Regions from separate parts of the Thalassotalea ponticola genome, predicted to be linked through region 2. Evidence: predicted binding sites of a transcription regulator. Region 2 holds the regulator's gene; each other region holds the start of a gene.
What was found. Region 2 encodes LexA, which represses DNA repair genes until DNA is damaged. Its sites were predicted from a motif close to TACTGTATNNNNATACAGTA; they were not measured.
Positions count from the first base shown of each region.

Region 1: the regulator LexA is predicted to act here: its motif matches at 1,580-1,599, upstream of dinB (DNA polymerase IV).
Region 3: the regulator LexA is predicted to act here: its motif matches at 1,421-1,440, upstream of ruvA (Holliday junction branch migration protein RuvA).
Region 4: the regulator LexA is predicted to act here: its motif matches at 1,957-1,976, upstream of recA (recombinase RecA).

Region 1 covers NZ_CP166871.1:2,669,013-2,672,615, reverse strand. The annotation lists gene ACAY30_RS11645 (hypothetical protein) at 64-417, opposite strand; gene ACAY30_RS11640 (MaoC/PaaZ C-terminal domain-containing protein) at 604-1,395, opposite strand; gene dinB (DNA polymerase IV) at 1,635-2,696, shown strand; gene ACAY30_RS11630 (MBL fold metallo-hydrolase) at 2,858-3,603, shown strand, end outside.
Region 2 covers NZ_CP166871.1:309,694-313,296, reverse strand. The annotation lists gene ACAY30_RS01405 (energy transducer TonB) at 97-504, shown strand; gene lexA (transcriptional repressor LexA) at 1,955-2,569, shown strand; gene coxB (cytochrome c oxidase subunit II) at 3,180-3,603, shown strand, end outside.
Region 3 covers NZ_CP166871.1:2,260,803-2,264,405, forward strand. The annotation lists gene ruvB (Holliday junction branch migration DNA helicase RuvB) at 1-701, opposite strand, end outside; gene ruvA (Holliday junction branch migration protein RuvA) at 749-1,375, opposite strand; gene ruvC (crossover junction endodeoxyribonuclease RuvC) at 1,496-2,023, opposite strand; gene aspS (aspartate--tRNA ligase) at 2,241-3,603, opposite strand, start outside.
Region 4 covers NZ_CP166871.1:2,771,372-2,774,974, reverse strand. The annotation lists gene mutS (DNA mismatch repair protein MutS) at 1-1,552, opposite strand, end outside; gene recA (recombinase RecA) at 2,029-3,057, shown strand; gene ACAY30_RS12065 (S9 family peptidase) at 3,361-3,603, opposite strand, start outside.

The DNA of each region.
Region 1 (3,603 bases), 990 kb from region 2:
TTACCCTGTCTGTCGAGCGTAATTAAGCACGCTAGACAGGGTACTCAATGAGGCGTTTTCGGGCTAGGATTTTATCCGTTTTAACGTCATTTTTAAAAAGCCAGAACCTTGCACTAAGGTATCGTTGTCGATAATTTCCCAAGCTTGTTCTTGGTCTTGACGAATCAGCACTAAATAACGCTTGGTGCCGGATTCGCGGACGATAATTTTATCATAGCTCTCTCGCTTGCCATTGGTGTCGACGAAATCGGCACCGATAACAATAACGGTATCAGAAGCGAACTGTTCGGCTAAGCTTCCCAAAATATCATCTTCTGATGCTGAGGCAATTTTATATTCCCCCTCAAACCCATGACCACCACACGCAACGAGGACTGCACTGGCTGCAGCAATAATTAAGGTGCGAATAAACTTCATAGTATTTCCTCAGTGTTTAAAGCAAATCAATATACAAGCGAGTTTAGCACGATTACGGCATCGGAATTTGACGGCAACAGACTTTCCAAGCGGTGTGCGCTACGTGTTCTCAGGCCGAGCTAAAACGCTTGGCTAGATTGTAACACTGTAGATTGAAAACGACACCCTTGTTTCTGTTGAGGGTATTTACGCCTCTTGAGCGGCGCTATCAAATGTTTTCATCACCAGGTGTAAGTCGTCACTACCGGAGAATATGTGATAGTGGTTATCACGTTGAGCGATACCCACTTCGGTGGGCAACAAGCACGGCTTCTTAAATTCAAACTTAACCCGTTGTTGGTGTATGTTTTCGCGGATCAATAACCAGTGCGCAAAATACATGCCGTGCATAATCGCACCGGGTAAACCAAATAGCTTAGCTAAGTGCTTACTGATGTGAATGGGATTGTAGTCGTAACTGACTTTTGCGTAAGCACGCGCGGTATCTGCGTTAACGCAAGTGTCAGTTGTGCCACTAAACGTTTGTTGGCCTTTTACTCTGCTGTCTGTGCTCGCAGATGTGAGTTTTTTTAACATGCAATTGGTGTTAATGAGGCACAAGTGGTGATCTTGAAAAAATTTAGATTCCAGCTGTACTAACTTGCCAAGCGGATGGCGGCGGTTTTGCTTTACTTTAATGTCCACGCTAAACGGTCGCTGATAATCGATGGGCGCGAACTGCTTAAACTCGGCACTCAGATGAATTAACCCCAGTGGTGCAAACGCAAAATGTTGGTGACTAAGTGTGTTCAACATGGCTTCAAAGCCGGCAATAAAGGCGTAGCTCGCCGGTAGCTGTTGGTCATCAGCTAAATCGTAAAACTGGCGAAAGGCATCTATTTTCTGCTGTTTAATTGGTGCAATATCATAGCTAACACTGAATTCATTGAAGAACTGACTTCGGCGTCTTTTGGTGAGCAACTTAAAGTAATGATACATGTTCAGTGTTTAGCCTTGATTGGTGCCTGTGGTGCGATCGACAAGGTTGAGTCGCATTGAGGCATATTGGTATCGCATAACTGCTTATAGTTTTATTGTATGTGAAAGCGCACAGATAGTCACAAATTATCTTAATCTCAACAAGTGAATTAACTCACTTGCATTGACAAGATTAACTTTATTATACTGTACACTCGTACAGTTGTTTTTTTTTGAGGTTGCGTTGTTGGGTAGCTACCATGCGTAAAATAATTCACATCGATATGGATTGCTTTTTTGCCGCCGTTGAGGCTCGTGATGATGAAAGCTTGCGAAATATTCCCATTGCAATTGCCGGTCGCAGTGAACGCAGTGTCGTTTCTACGTGCAATTATATCGCGCGCGAATACGGCGTGCGCTCCGCTATGTCGGTTAAGCGAGCTCTACAATTGTGCCCGCATTTAACCTTAGTTGCCTCTCGAATGTCTGTTTATCAACAGGTATCAGAGCAATTGCGCTCGATCTTTTATCGTTATACCGAGCTTGTCGAACCGCTGTCGTTAGACGAGGCGTATCTCGATGTCACCGATAGCCAACAATGTGGCGGTAGCGCAACCTTGATCGCCCAGCAAATTCGCAGAGATATCCAAAACGAGTTATCGTTGACCGCCTCTGCGGGCATTGCGACAAACAAGTTTTTAGCCAAAATTGCCTCGGATGAAAACAAACCCAACGGTCAGTATGTTATCGCGCCAGCAGACGTAAGCCAATTTGTTGAGCAGCTTCCATTGGCAAAAATTCCCGGTGTCGGCCCAAAAACGTTAACCAAGCTACAGCGTCATGGCCTGCAGACCTGCGCTGACGTTCGGGCGTGTGAAGTGAAACAGCTAACCCGCTTATTTGGCAAGTTTGGTATGAGCTTGTATCAGCGGGCGCATGGCATAGATGAGTCGCCTGTACAACCATCGAGAGAGCGCAAGTCTCTGGCCCTAGAAACTACATTAATGGATGACATCAGTGGCTTGAGCGAGTGTTTAAGCGCCGTTAATCAGCTCATACCTAAATTTGAACAGCGGCTGTCAAGGGTGACGCACAGACAAATAAAATCTCAGGGAGTTAAAGTAAAGTTTAATGATTTCAGTCAAACGACTGTGGAAAACACCACTCATGTCTTAGATAAAGCGATGCTCGCTGAGCAACTTGAACGGGCATTGGCACGAGGATCGGGAAAAAAGGTGCGGTTGTTGGGGTTACATGTGATGTTCAAGTCTGTTGATAGAGCAACCGACACCAAACCACAGCTGAGTTTAGACTTAAGCTAATCACTTGCTTTGCAAACCTTGTACAATAGCCACCTTGCGCAGACTTGTCCCTTAAGTTGAAGCTACCATCGTTTTAGTCAGCGTTAAAATATCCGACAGACTTTGATCTTTTTGTAACAACCCGTCATATTTAATGATTCATATTATAGGGGAGTAAGTTAATGAAAAAACTATCATTAATAGCATTGTGCTGTTCGTTGCTTAGCGTCAGTGCACACAGTGCCACCGATTTTGACCAAGTTGAAATTAGCACCAACAAAGTGGCTGACAATGTTTATATGTTACAGGGCATGGGCGGTAATATTGGCCTGCTGGCAACCGACGATGGCTTTGTTCTCGTTGATGACCAATTCGCGCCACTGGCCGATAAGATTGAAGCGGCGATGAAAGACATTAAAGACGTGCCAATAAAGTATGTGGTCAACACTCACTATCACGGTGATCACACCGGAGCAAACGCTCATTTTGGTAAATCAGCACCGATATTTGCTCACCACAATGTGCGCAAACGCGTCGCTGCCAATGATAAGCAAAGTGCAGCGGATTTACCCGTGGTTACTTACAATGATGGGGTAACTATTTATATCGGTGACGAGCAGGTTAGTTTATCGCATTTACCTAAGGGCCATACCGATGGCGATTCGGTTGTTTACTTCAAGCAAGCGAATGTATTGCACATGGGCGACTTGTTCTTTCAAGGGCGATTCCCGTTTATCGATTTAAACGGGGGAGGCAGTGTTAAAGGCTACCTCGCCAATATTAAGTCTATTATTAATACCTATCCCGATGATGTGGTGATCATTCCTGGCCACGGTGAATTGAGTAACAAGCAGGGCGTTCAACAAGTCATTGAGATGATAGAGTATTCGATCGCGTCGGTAGATGCGGCGTTAAAGTCGGGGAAAAG
Region 2 (3,603 bases):
ATAAACAATTGAAAAGGTTAATGTATATTCAAGTGTTAGCAATCTAAACGTAACTGAAAAATTTAAAATAAATAGTTACTTAACAGGGAAATTACTTTGAATCAGCTATTAATAACCAATATAACAGTGATGTGTTTTTTGTTAGGTTGTGCTTCAACAAACAATGAAACTTTAAGTTTTAATAGCAAATGTGAAGGCTTTGAGTCCAATGACTCCGACAGGCTCGAATATAATTCTTATAAGAACTCTATCAATAGAGTAGCTCCTAAGTACCCAATTCAAGCGGCAAGAGATAAAGTTGAAGGGTATGTTCAATTTAATTTTGATATATCTGAACAAGGCAAGCCAATAAATATTGAACCAATATCGTCATTTCCTTCAGATACTTTTATAGACGCTGCAAAACAGGCTCTTTCACAGTGGGAATATATCCCTATGACTAAAAGTGGCTCGCCAGCATTAAGCAAGTGCCATAGTGTACAAATTGATTTTAGGCTGAGCTAAGACTGCAGAGTCGAGCTACGTACATTGTTGTGCTTAGAATTATATTTTAGTTAGGCTCAATATTCTTACTAGGACGTTAATATGAATAAATGAAAACCGCCTTCTTCACAAGGCATTAACCTTAAGTGGGGCGACCAACAAATTCGAGGCTTAGTCCTCGAATTTTTATTCATAAAAGTGAATATTTGACTTGGCGGTCGGTTAGGTTAGTATGAAGCGAAGTGGCGGAGGCAACTACCGCTTTGAGCGATAAGCAGACCTTATTAATACGATGAATAACAATAAGAAAAAATTAATCCGGATGCTGGCTATTCAAGTGTTGTTGACTGCCATTCACAAATATTTAGATACGCCAAATGATGTGAGTTTTATTACTTGGCACTTCTTAGCTGCATTGGGTTTTGGAATATATGTTATTTGGTTCGCTTTGAATCTACGATGCCCAAATTGCGGTGCTGGTCAGGTATTCCGAGGTTTAAGTGCGTTTAACATTCGGTGGCCTGAGAACAATTGCCACAAATGCGAAAAGCCTTTAGGCTAACAGGCAGTAAAGAGCGATCAACGGTCGGTTTAGTAATACCGATAATTATCATTTAATAAAACGTGGAATAATTCCGTGTTTCATGGATATTTCCACTTATTGCAACTGTTATGAGGATCAAAAGAGTGTTAGAGGACGTCAAGAATGCTTTTCATTTTGCGTTTGACAAATTCAGCCCGATTTTGGTCGGATGGACAATCGGCTTATATTTCTTAGGCGCTTTTTCATCTCCTGAGAATATTGACAATACTCATATAGCAAATTTTGATCGCTTTATAACCCTTTGTTTAATTTGTTTTGGTTTAGCCTTTTTATTTAAGCTTTTTAAGTTGCGCAGATCCCCATAACAAGGCAATAAAGTCATGGACGCAAAACAGTTGGCTGCGCTCGTGCCTCGCTTATTTTAGCCAACTATTTTGCGCCACTTATTGAGGTGTTATTACCTCGAAACCAGCGTATATTAGCAATTGCTAACGGGCAGAAAATGGCACAAAGCGGTCATAGCCTATTAGCAGATCTACGATTAGTGTGATTGTCAGATTTGGTTAAGACCTATTATTCACGTCTGACAGTTCAAGTCGAGACTTATACAAATTAAGTCAACGTCACAAGATGCTTATATGGACCAATAACTGGTTAAATACAAAAGATTGGCATTCAAATCACAAAGACCTTAGATAGGCTCATTTTTTGATCTTATCACCTCATTTTCGATCATTTTCCAGCAAAAACATGACAGTTCACTGAAGTTAACCCGCATTAAAGTATTTGCTCAGTTTATTTTGCTTGGATTATTTTAGAAATAAACTGGATTGCACACACACATACCTTATTTTTAATTTGCTGTTGCGATAATCCACAAGCTGTATATACTAACAGTAACTGTACGAATAAACAGGCCAAATTAACATGCGAGCACTAACTGCCAGACAACAACAAATATTTGATTTAATCAAAGAAACAATAAACGCCACCGGTATGCCACCGACACGTGCTGAAATTGCTAACTTTTTTGGCTTTAAATCTGCCAACGCCGCCGAAGAACATTTAAAAGCACTAGCCAAGAAAGGCTTTATTGAAATGCTGCCAGGCACGTCACGCGGTATCAAACTCGCAGAAGAGCACATCGACGACGACGGCCTACCACTTATTGGTCGCGTCGCTGCCGGTGAACCCATTTTGGCACAAGAGCACATTGAAGATAGATACAAAATTGATGGCAACCTATTTCATCCAGCCGCCGATTACTTACTGCGCGTTAACGGCGAGAGTATGAAAGATATTGGTATTATGGATGGTGATTTACTTGCCGTGCATCAAACAACTGATATCCACAATGGCCAAGTTATTGTTGCTCGTGTGGAAGATGACGTTACCGTAAAGCGTTTTAAACGAGAAGGTAATGTGGTGTACTTACACGCCGAAAATAAAGACTTTGAACCGATTGTCGTTGATTTAGCCGCAACGCCTTTTAATGTTGAAGGTATCGCAGTAGGTGTTATTCGCAACGCCGACTGGATGTAATAGCGGTAGTCTCACTGCTAACTGCTAACTGCTAACTGCTAACTGCTAACTGCAGTTCTATTATCTACCAATAGAAACTCACCTTTTACAATCGAACAATCAAGCGCCTTTTGTTGAAGGCGCTTTTTTATTTGTCCCGCAGAACACTATCCCTTTACACCGACACCTTTAGTGTGAAACATTTTTCCCTCCGACGAAAAAATCGTAAATCCATAAAAAATAAAGAGTATTTGCTCTACACGTAGTCATTACTAAATATCCAAAAATTCTATCATTTTTTACACAAACAGCTTTACCTCGTATAAAAATTGAGTAATTCTAGTATACGTATTAATCAGTTATTGGCATTTGTATCGCGTAATAACGAAAAAGCGCAACACATAACAACAATAACACGCGCAATATCTACCACATCAAAACCCAACGTAGATTTGCTGTACGTAAATAACAGCGGTGAAATTTCAACCGCACTATAAAAATAAAATTTACGGAAATTTGCGACATCGAATTAAGATGTATCTTGTCCTTCTTTCTGTATTTTCTTTGGCTTAATAAGCAGAGGAGATGTCGAGTGAAAAGACGCAACCTGAGTTGGCTGTTGTTGACAAGTATGTTTGTCAGTTCAGTTCATGCTGAGTCGCAATTCAATATGACTAAAGGTGTGACGGATGTCAGCCAAAATGTCTATGACTTGCATATGATGGTCATGTGGATCTGTACCGCCATCGGTATTGTCGTATTTGGGGCCATGTTTTGGTCAATGCTTTTCCACCGTAAATCAAAGGGATCTAAGCCAGCTGATTTTCATGAAAGCACGAAAGTAGAGATACTGTGGACGGCCATTCCTGTTTTTATTCTTATTGCCATGGCATGGCCAGCAACCAAAACGCTGATCGCCATGGAAGATAACTCAAATTCCGATATCACCATTCAAGTCACCGGTTCACAATGGAAGTGGCATTATAAATACTTTGATCAAGGCATCGAGTTTTACAGTGTGTTAGCCACTCCGAGAGAACAGTTTGACAATCGCG
Region 3 (3,603 bases), 1.4 Mb from region 2:
GCGTAATCTCTAACACGGCGCAATAATCGGTTGGCAATACGCGGTGTCCCACGCGATCGCTTGGCCACTTCTAACGCCCCTGCGTCATTCATATCAACGTTCAGAAAGTGCGCACTGCGAGAAATAATATCTTTTAAATCAGCTACCTTATAAAACTCTAAGCGTTGCACAATGCCAAATCTATCGCGAAGAGGTGAGGTTAATGCCCCCGCACGAGTCGTTGCACCAATCAGAGTAAATGGCGGTAAATCGAGTTTTATCGAGCGCGCAGCAGGGCCCTCGCCAATCATAATATCTAACTGGTAATCTTCCATTGCTGGATAGAGGATTTCTTCAACCATTGGACTCAAACGATGGATCTCATCAATAAACAAAACATCGTTCTCTTCGAGATTGGTGAGTAGCGCGGCTAGATCGCCCGCTTTTTCTAATACTGGGCCTGACGTAGTGCGGATATTTACCCCCATTTCGTTGGCCACGATGTTAGCCAGCGTCGTCTTACCAAGACCAGGAGGACCAAATATCAATAAATGATCAAGTGGTTCATCGCGTTTTTTAGCCGCTTGAATAAAGATTTCCATCTGCTCTTTTACGTGATCTTGACCAGTGTAGTCGTCGAGTAACTTGGGGCGTATCGCCCGATCGATGGTTTCTTCTTCTCTACTTAATGTCGGCTGAATTAAACGATCCGCTTCAATCATAATGTTAACTTACCTAATGTGTTTTACCGTACCAGCGAAACGCGTGCTTAAAGCATAGACTTTAGCGCATCTCTGATTAACTCTTCAGAGCTCATTTCTGGTTTTAATACTGCTTTAACCGCTTTATCAGCCTGCGCTTGTTTGTACCCTAACGACACAAGTGCGGTTATCGCATCGCCTTTGGCATCAACTGCAGGAGTTATCAATACATCATCGCCATGCTGCTCAAGCACAAGGCTATCGCTAACTGGGGTATCAATATCAAGGCCCCAGTCTTTGAGCTTATCGCGCATTTCAATAAGTAAGCGTTCAGCGGTTTTCTTACCCACTCCGGGAATTTTTACAATAGTGCTTACGTCGTCGAGTGTTACGCAGTTAACAAACTGATTAGCCGACATATTTGATAAAATAGCCAAAGCTAATTTGGGGCCGACGCCATTTACTTTTATGAGTAAGCGAAATAATTTCCGCTCGGTTTGATTGGCGAAACCATACAGTAATTGTGCATCTTCGCGTACCACAAAATGGGTGTATATAGTGGTCTCTTGATTTAACTGTGGCAAATGATAAAAACTGGTCATTGGTAAGGTAACTTCATATCCCACACCAGCGCACTCTAGGACAATCTCTGGCGCGTGTTTCTCAACCAGTATGCCTCGTAATCTTCCTATCACGGTCTACCCTGTTTCATGTTGTAAATCGAATTACCACAACCTTAACACTGTATAAATATATAGTAAACTAAAACTTGGTTACTGGCGCGATTTGCTCACTCAATTGACGACCTTAACTGGTTAACGCAAACGGCCACGCACCGTCTTTTTCGCATGACCGGCCATTTTAATCAGCGATTCATAACTGTGGGCATGACAAATGGCAACGGCCAACGCGTCAGCGGCGTCGGCCTGGGGTACCGACGGTAGCTTTAACAATGACGTCACCATGTGTTGAACTTGCTCTTTACTCGCCGCTCCCGTACCGACAACGGCTTGTTTTATTTGTCGAGCTGAATACTCTGCGACATCGAGGTTGAGATTGGTGGCGGCAACCATCGCCGCGCCTCTGGCTTGGCCAAGCTTGAGTGCGCCAGAAGGATTCAGCCCCATAAACACCTGTTCAATGGCAAACATGTCGGGTTTAAACTGAGTCACTAGCTCGCTTACCCCAGCGAAAATAATTTGCAGTCGCTGAGCCATATTATCGCCCGCCGTTAGCGTTTTAATGCAGCCGCTACCTAAATATTGAAATTTTCGGCCTTGCACATGAATTACACCGTATCCGGTTAATCGCGAGCCAGGGTCGATGCCAAGAATAATACTCATATAAAAGTCGTTATTAACATGTTGTTGGTCATAGCATAATGACAGTCATTTTACCTCGCTACACGCACAATGCCAGAGAAAACAGACAAACGATAAAAATGGCCCTAACGCAACGCGATTGCAAGGTGTAAGTACGCAATAAAAAATCCCGTTAAGCAATACCTTAACGGGATTTTTTTGTCCATTGCGATTAACTCACTGGCGTGAATTGACGGCGTTACTCGCTGTCTTTGCTAATTTTTGCAATACCCAACTCAACCAACTGCTCAGGATTGGCTTGTCCTGGTGCATTGGTTAGCGGACACGCTGCGGTAGTTGTTTTTGGGAATGCCATAACATCGCGAATTGATGTAGCACCGGTCATTAGCATCACCAAGCGATCTAAACCAAACGCCAAACCGGCATGCGGCGGTGTACCGTAGCGCAATGCTTCAAGTAAGAAACCGAACTTTTCTTTCGCTTCATCATCGCTGATACCCAAAATATTGAATACCGTTGCCTGCATTTCTTGGTCGTGGATACGCACCGAACCACCACCTAACTCAACACCGTTTAATACCATGTCATACGCATTTGACAAAGCGGTTGTCGGGTTGGCACGCAACTGCTCTGCACTCATATTTGTCGGTGCCGTGAACGGATGGTGCAGTGCGTGTAAGTGACCATCGACTTCTTCAAACATTGGGAAGTCAACAACCCATAGTGGTTTCCATTCATCACTCACCATGCCAAGATCTTCACCCAGTTTAAGACGCAAAGCACCTAGCGCTTCAGTCACCACAGTGTAGTTATCAGCACCGAAGAAGATGATGTCGCCTGAACTCGCGTTAGTGCGAGTTAGTAATTCGCTGACAGCCGCTTCGGGTAAAAATTTTAAGATTGGCGACTGAATACCGTCCATACCCGCGTCGATATCGTTGACTTTCAGCCACGCCAAGCCTTTGGCGCCGTAAATGCCGACAAATTTGCCGTATTCGTCGATGTTTTTGCGCGATAGTTTATCGGCAGCGCCCGGTACACAAATCACCGCGACGCGACCTTTGGGATCGTTTGCAGGGCCGTTGAATACTTTAAACTCAACATCTTTTAAAATGTCGGCTACGTCAACAATTTCAAGTGGGTTGCGCAGGTCAGGCTTGTCCGAACCAAAACGAGTCATCGCTTCGTGATAACTCATGTGCGGGAACTTGCCTAAATCGACATTTAACAACTCTTGGAACAGTTCTCGGATCATGGTTTCGGTAACATCTTGAACCTGCTCTGCCGTCATGAACGAGGTTTCGATATCGATTTGAGTGAATTCTGGTTGACGATCTGCTCGCAAATCTTCATCGCGAAAACACTTAACGATTTGATAGTAGCGCTCCATGCCAGACATCATCAACAACTGCTTAAACAATTGCGGTGATTGAGGTAAAGCGAAAAAGCTGCCTTTGTGAGTGCGACTTGGCACTAGGTAATCACGTGCACCTTCCGGCGTCGCCGCCGTTAGAATAGGCGTCTCAATATCCATAAAGCCTTGATTTTCTAACGACTTACGTACTGCTGCCGTGACTTTAGCACGAAAGCGTAAACGCTCA
Region 4 (3,603 bases), 890 kb from region 2:
GCACTTTTTCCTCGTGTTGTTTTAATTCGTGGGTAACAAAGCGCTCATTATTTTTCAGCGTTTGCCGGCGAATATAATGCTCGGGAACATCCTGAGACTGGGCGCGGCTGATTTCAATATAAAAGCCGTGTACCTTGTTGAAGCCAACTTTTAACGTTTGAATACCGCTGCTTTCTCGTTCGCGGGCTTCCAATTGCTGGAGAAAATCTGTGGCGCCTTGGCTAAGTGACCGAAGTTCGTCTAATTCACTATTGTAGCCAGGTGCAATAACACCGCCGTCGCGGATGAGAACTGGTGGATTCTCAACAATGGCATTATCCAGTAGTTGTTGTAAATATTCTATCGGCGCTACGTCTTCGGCCAATTGCTGCATTAGCGGTGCTTGGCAAAGTGCCGAGAGCTGATGTAATTCAGGCAGTCGCGTTAACGCATTGCGCAACCGGGCAAAATCTCTTGGGCGTGCGCTGCGCAGCGCAATACGCGCGACTATGCGCTCAATGTCGCCAATGCTTTTGATCACCTCATACACATCCTGCTGTAAATCTTGCTGCAGAATATCGGCGATTGCATCTTGGCGTTGTTCAAGTAGGGCGACATCGCGCAGTGGAAAATGCAACCAGCGCTTCAGTAAGCGCGAGCCCATAGCGGAAGCGGTTTTATCGAGCACAGATGCTAAAGTATTGTCATAGCCTCCGGCGAGATTTGTTGTCAATTCGAGATTTTTACGGGTTGCTGCATCTAAAATAACGCCGCTTGAATAGGCTTGAGCCTTGATCGATCTAATATGTGGCAAAGCACCGCGTTGAGTGTCCTTGACGTACTGCAATAAACAGCCAGCGGCACTGAGCCCCAAGGGATAATCGGCGACACCAAACCCAGATAGCTGTTTGGTTTTAAACTGCTCGTTGAGTAGTTTGTTTGCTGTTGCTAAGTCGTATTCCCAATCAGGTCTGCGACGTGTGCCTTTTAAATCATTGATAAGGTCGATAGCGGCAAAGGACTCGGGGTAAAGCAACTCCGCTGGATTGAGACGTTGTAACTCGGCTTGCAACTGCTCACGGGTTTTGGGTTGGCAAATAACAAAACGGCCAGAGCTCATATCGAGATAGGCGATGCCAAACCCTTGATTCGATTTTTCAAACACCGATACCAATAAATTGTCCTGCTTGTCTTGCAGTAGCGCTTCATCAGATAGGGTACCAGGAGTAACAATGCGAACCACCTTTCGCTCTACGGGACCTTTACTTGTCGCAGGATCGCCAATTTGCTCACAAATGGCTACAGACTCGCCAAGTTGCACTAACTTAGCCAAATAATTTTCAACGGCGTGGTAGGGTACTCCCGCCATAGGGATTGCGTTACCGCCCGACTTTCCACGTGCGGTTAGGGATATATCAAGTAAATCAGCGGCTTTTTTCGCATCGTCATAGAATAACTCGTAAAAATCACCCATGCGATAAAACAGCAGTATATTTGGAAACTCCGATTTTATGGTTAAATATTGCCGCATCATAGGCGTGTGATTGGCGTTGTCAGAAAGATGGTTTGTCATGGATTTACTTAAGTTGATCTGTTTGACGAAAAAAAATCAAGGTCAATAAAGGCGCTTTTTCTGCAGTATTGAACCGTGAAATATCTGATGAAATGTGTTCTGTAAAGATGTTAAAATAATCCGCGCAAAAGCGCAAAGACGTTTTGCCAATAATCCTTGTTTATGTAGATTATTGTGAATCAATAGCGAACAGCAATTAGCGCTAACATTGAAAGGCGGTTGTTGCATTCAATGTAATGGTTGTAGAGTTAATTACACCTTGCAATAAAACCACTGTATAAACAAAGCTAAATTCGCTTGTTGACCAGCTTAAATATGGTGGTAACTACAGGTCAACTCATTAAAAGTTGTTTATTTTCAAAGTGTTATGTTTTTTGTTTAAATTTTTTAGCAAAAGGTATTGATACTGTACGATTATACAGTATACTGTTCATTAATTACTGGATAAGTTATAAAAAAATTCACTGGAGACCACAATGGATGCGAATAAAGAAAAGGCGTTAGCCGCGGCATTAGGCCAAATTGAACGTCAATTCGGAAAAGGTTCAATCATGAAATTAGGTGAGAACCGCAGCATGGATGTTGAAACAATTTCTACCGGTTCATTGTCGTTAGACGTTGCGCTTGGCGCAGGCGGTTTACCGATGGGACGCATCATCGAAATTTACGGTCCAGAGTCAAGTGGTAAAACAACGTTAACCCTTGAAGTTATTGCCGAAGCCCAACGCAACGGCAAAGTGTGTGCGTTCGTAGACGCCGAGCATGCCTTAGACCCAATTTACGCTGAAAAGTTAGGTGTGAACATTGACGACTTGTTGGTATCTCAGCCAGATACCGGTGAGCAAGCATTAGAAATTTGCGACATGCTAACGCGCTCAGGTGCCGTTGACGTTATCGTGGTTGACTCGGTAGCAGCGTTAACACCGAAAGCTGAAATTGAAGGTGACATGGGCGATAGCCACATGGGTCTACAAGCGCGTATGTTGTCGCAAGCTATGCGCAAACTTACCGGTAACCTTAAGCAATCAAATACGATGATGATTTTTATCAACCAGATTCGTATGAAAATTGGTGTGATGTTTGGTAATCCAGAAACCACAACTGGTGGTAATGCATTGAAATTCTACGCGTCAGTACGTCTAGATATTCGTCGTACAGGTGCGGTGAAAGAAGGTGATGCAATCACTGGTAACGAAACTCGCGTTAAAGTGGTTAAGAACAAAATTGCTCCACCGTTTAAACAAGCTGAATTCCAAATCATGTACGGTGAAGGTATCAACAACATCGGTGAGCTTATCGATTTAGGTGTACAACACAAGCTAGTTGAAAAAGCCGGTGCATGGTACAGCTGTAACGGTGAGCGTATCGGTCAAGGTAAAGCCAATGCCTGTAACTTCTTAAAAGAAAATCCAGCCATGGCTAAAGATTTAGATACTAAATTGCGCGCATTACTACTAACACCAGCGACGCCGGTAGAAGAAGCTCTAGAAGAAGAATCTGAATAACTTAGCGTTTAGCTATAAGAAATAACCAAAGGCCGCATCAGCGGCCTTTTTTATTTGTGTTTGTTAATGGGGCGAGTGTACCATGTGAATTAACCATGCGTATTGTCATCAATTGACACAGACCAAACTCGCGTTAATCATCGCCAATCAATCTCACTTTGTCAGCGCAAATCTGTGGCATATTTGCCAAATCTTGTTTTAAGGAAATATTAAAAACAATCTGACTGGACAAGTGCACGAGATCACAATAAAAAAACACCTCACTCACCTAAGTGACTGAGGTGTTTTTATGTTAACGCCAAATTAACTACCGATGTGTTCTTTTATAAAGTCCAGCATCGTCTGCAGCGTGGTAACTCGGTGTTCAGGGGTGATAAAACCGTGGTATTCGTTGTCGATATACAAGGTTTTATAAGGGTGTTTTTTATCGCGTAACGCTTTTTCCAACGCTTCGGCTTGTGAGATCGGCGTGCGTTCATCGGCACTACCGTGAATCAACAATATTGGCGCCTTTAATTGATCAACATTGTGAACCGGTGAAAATGG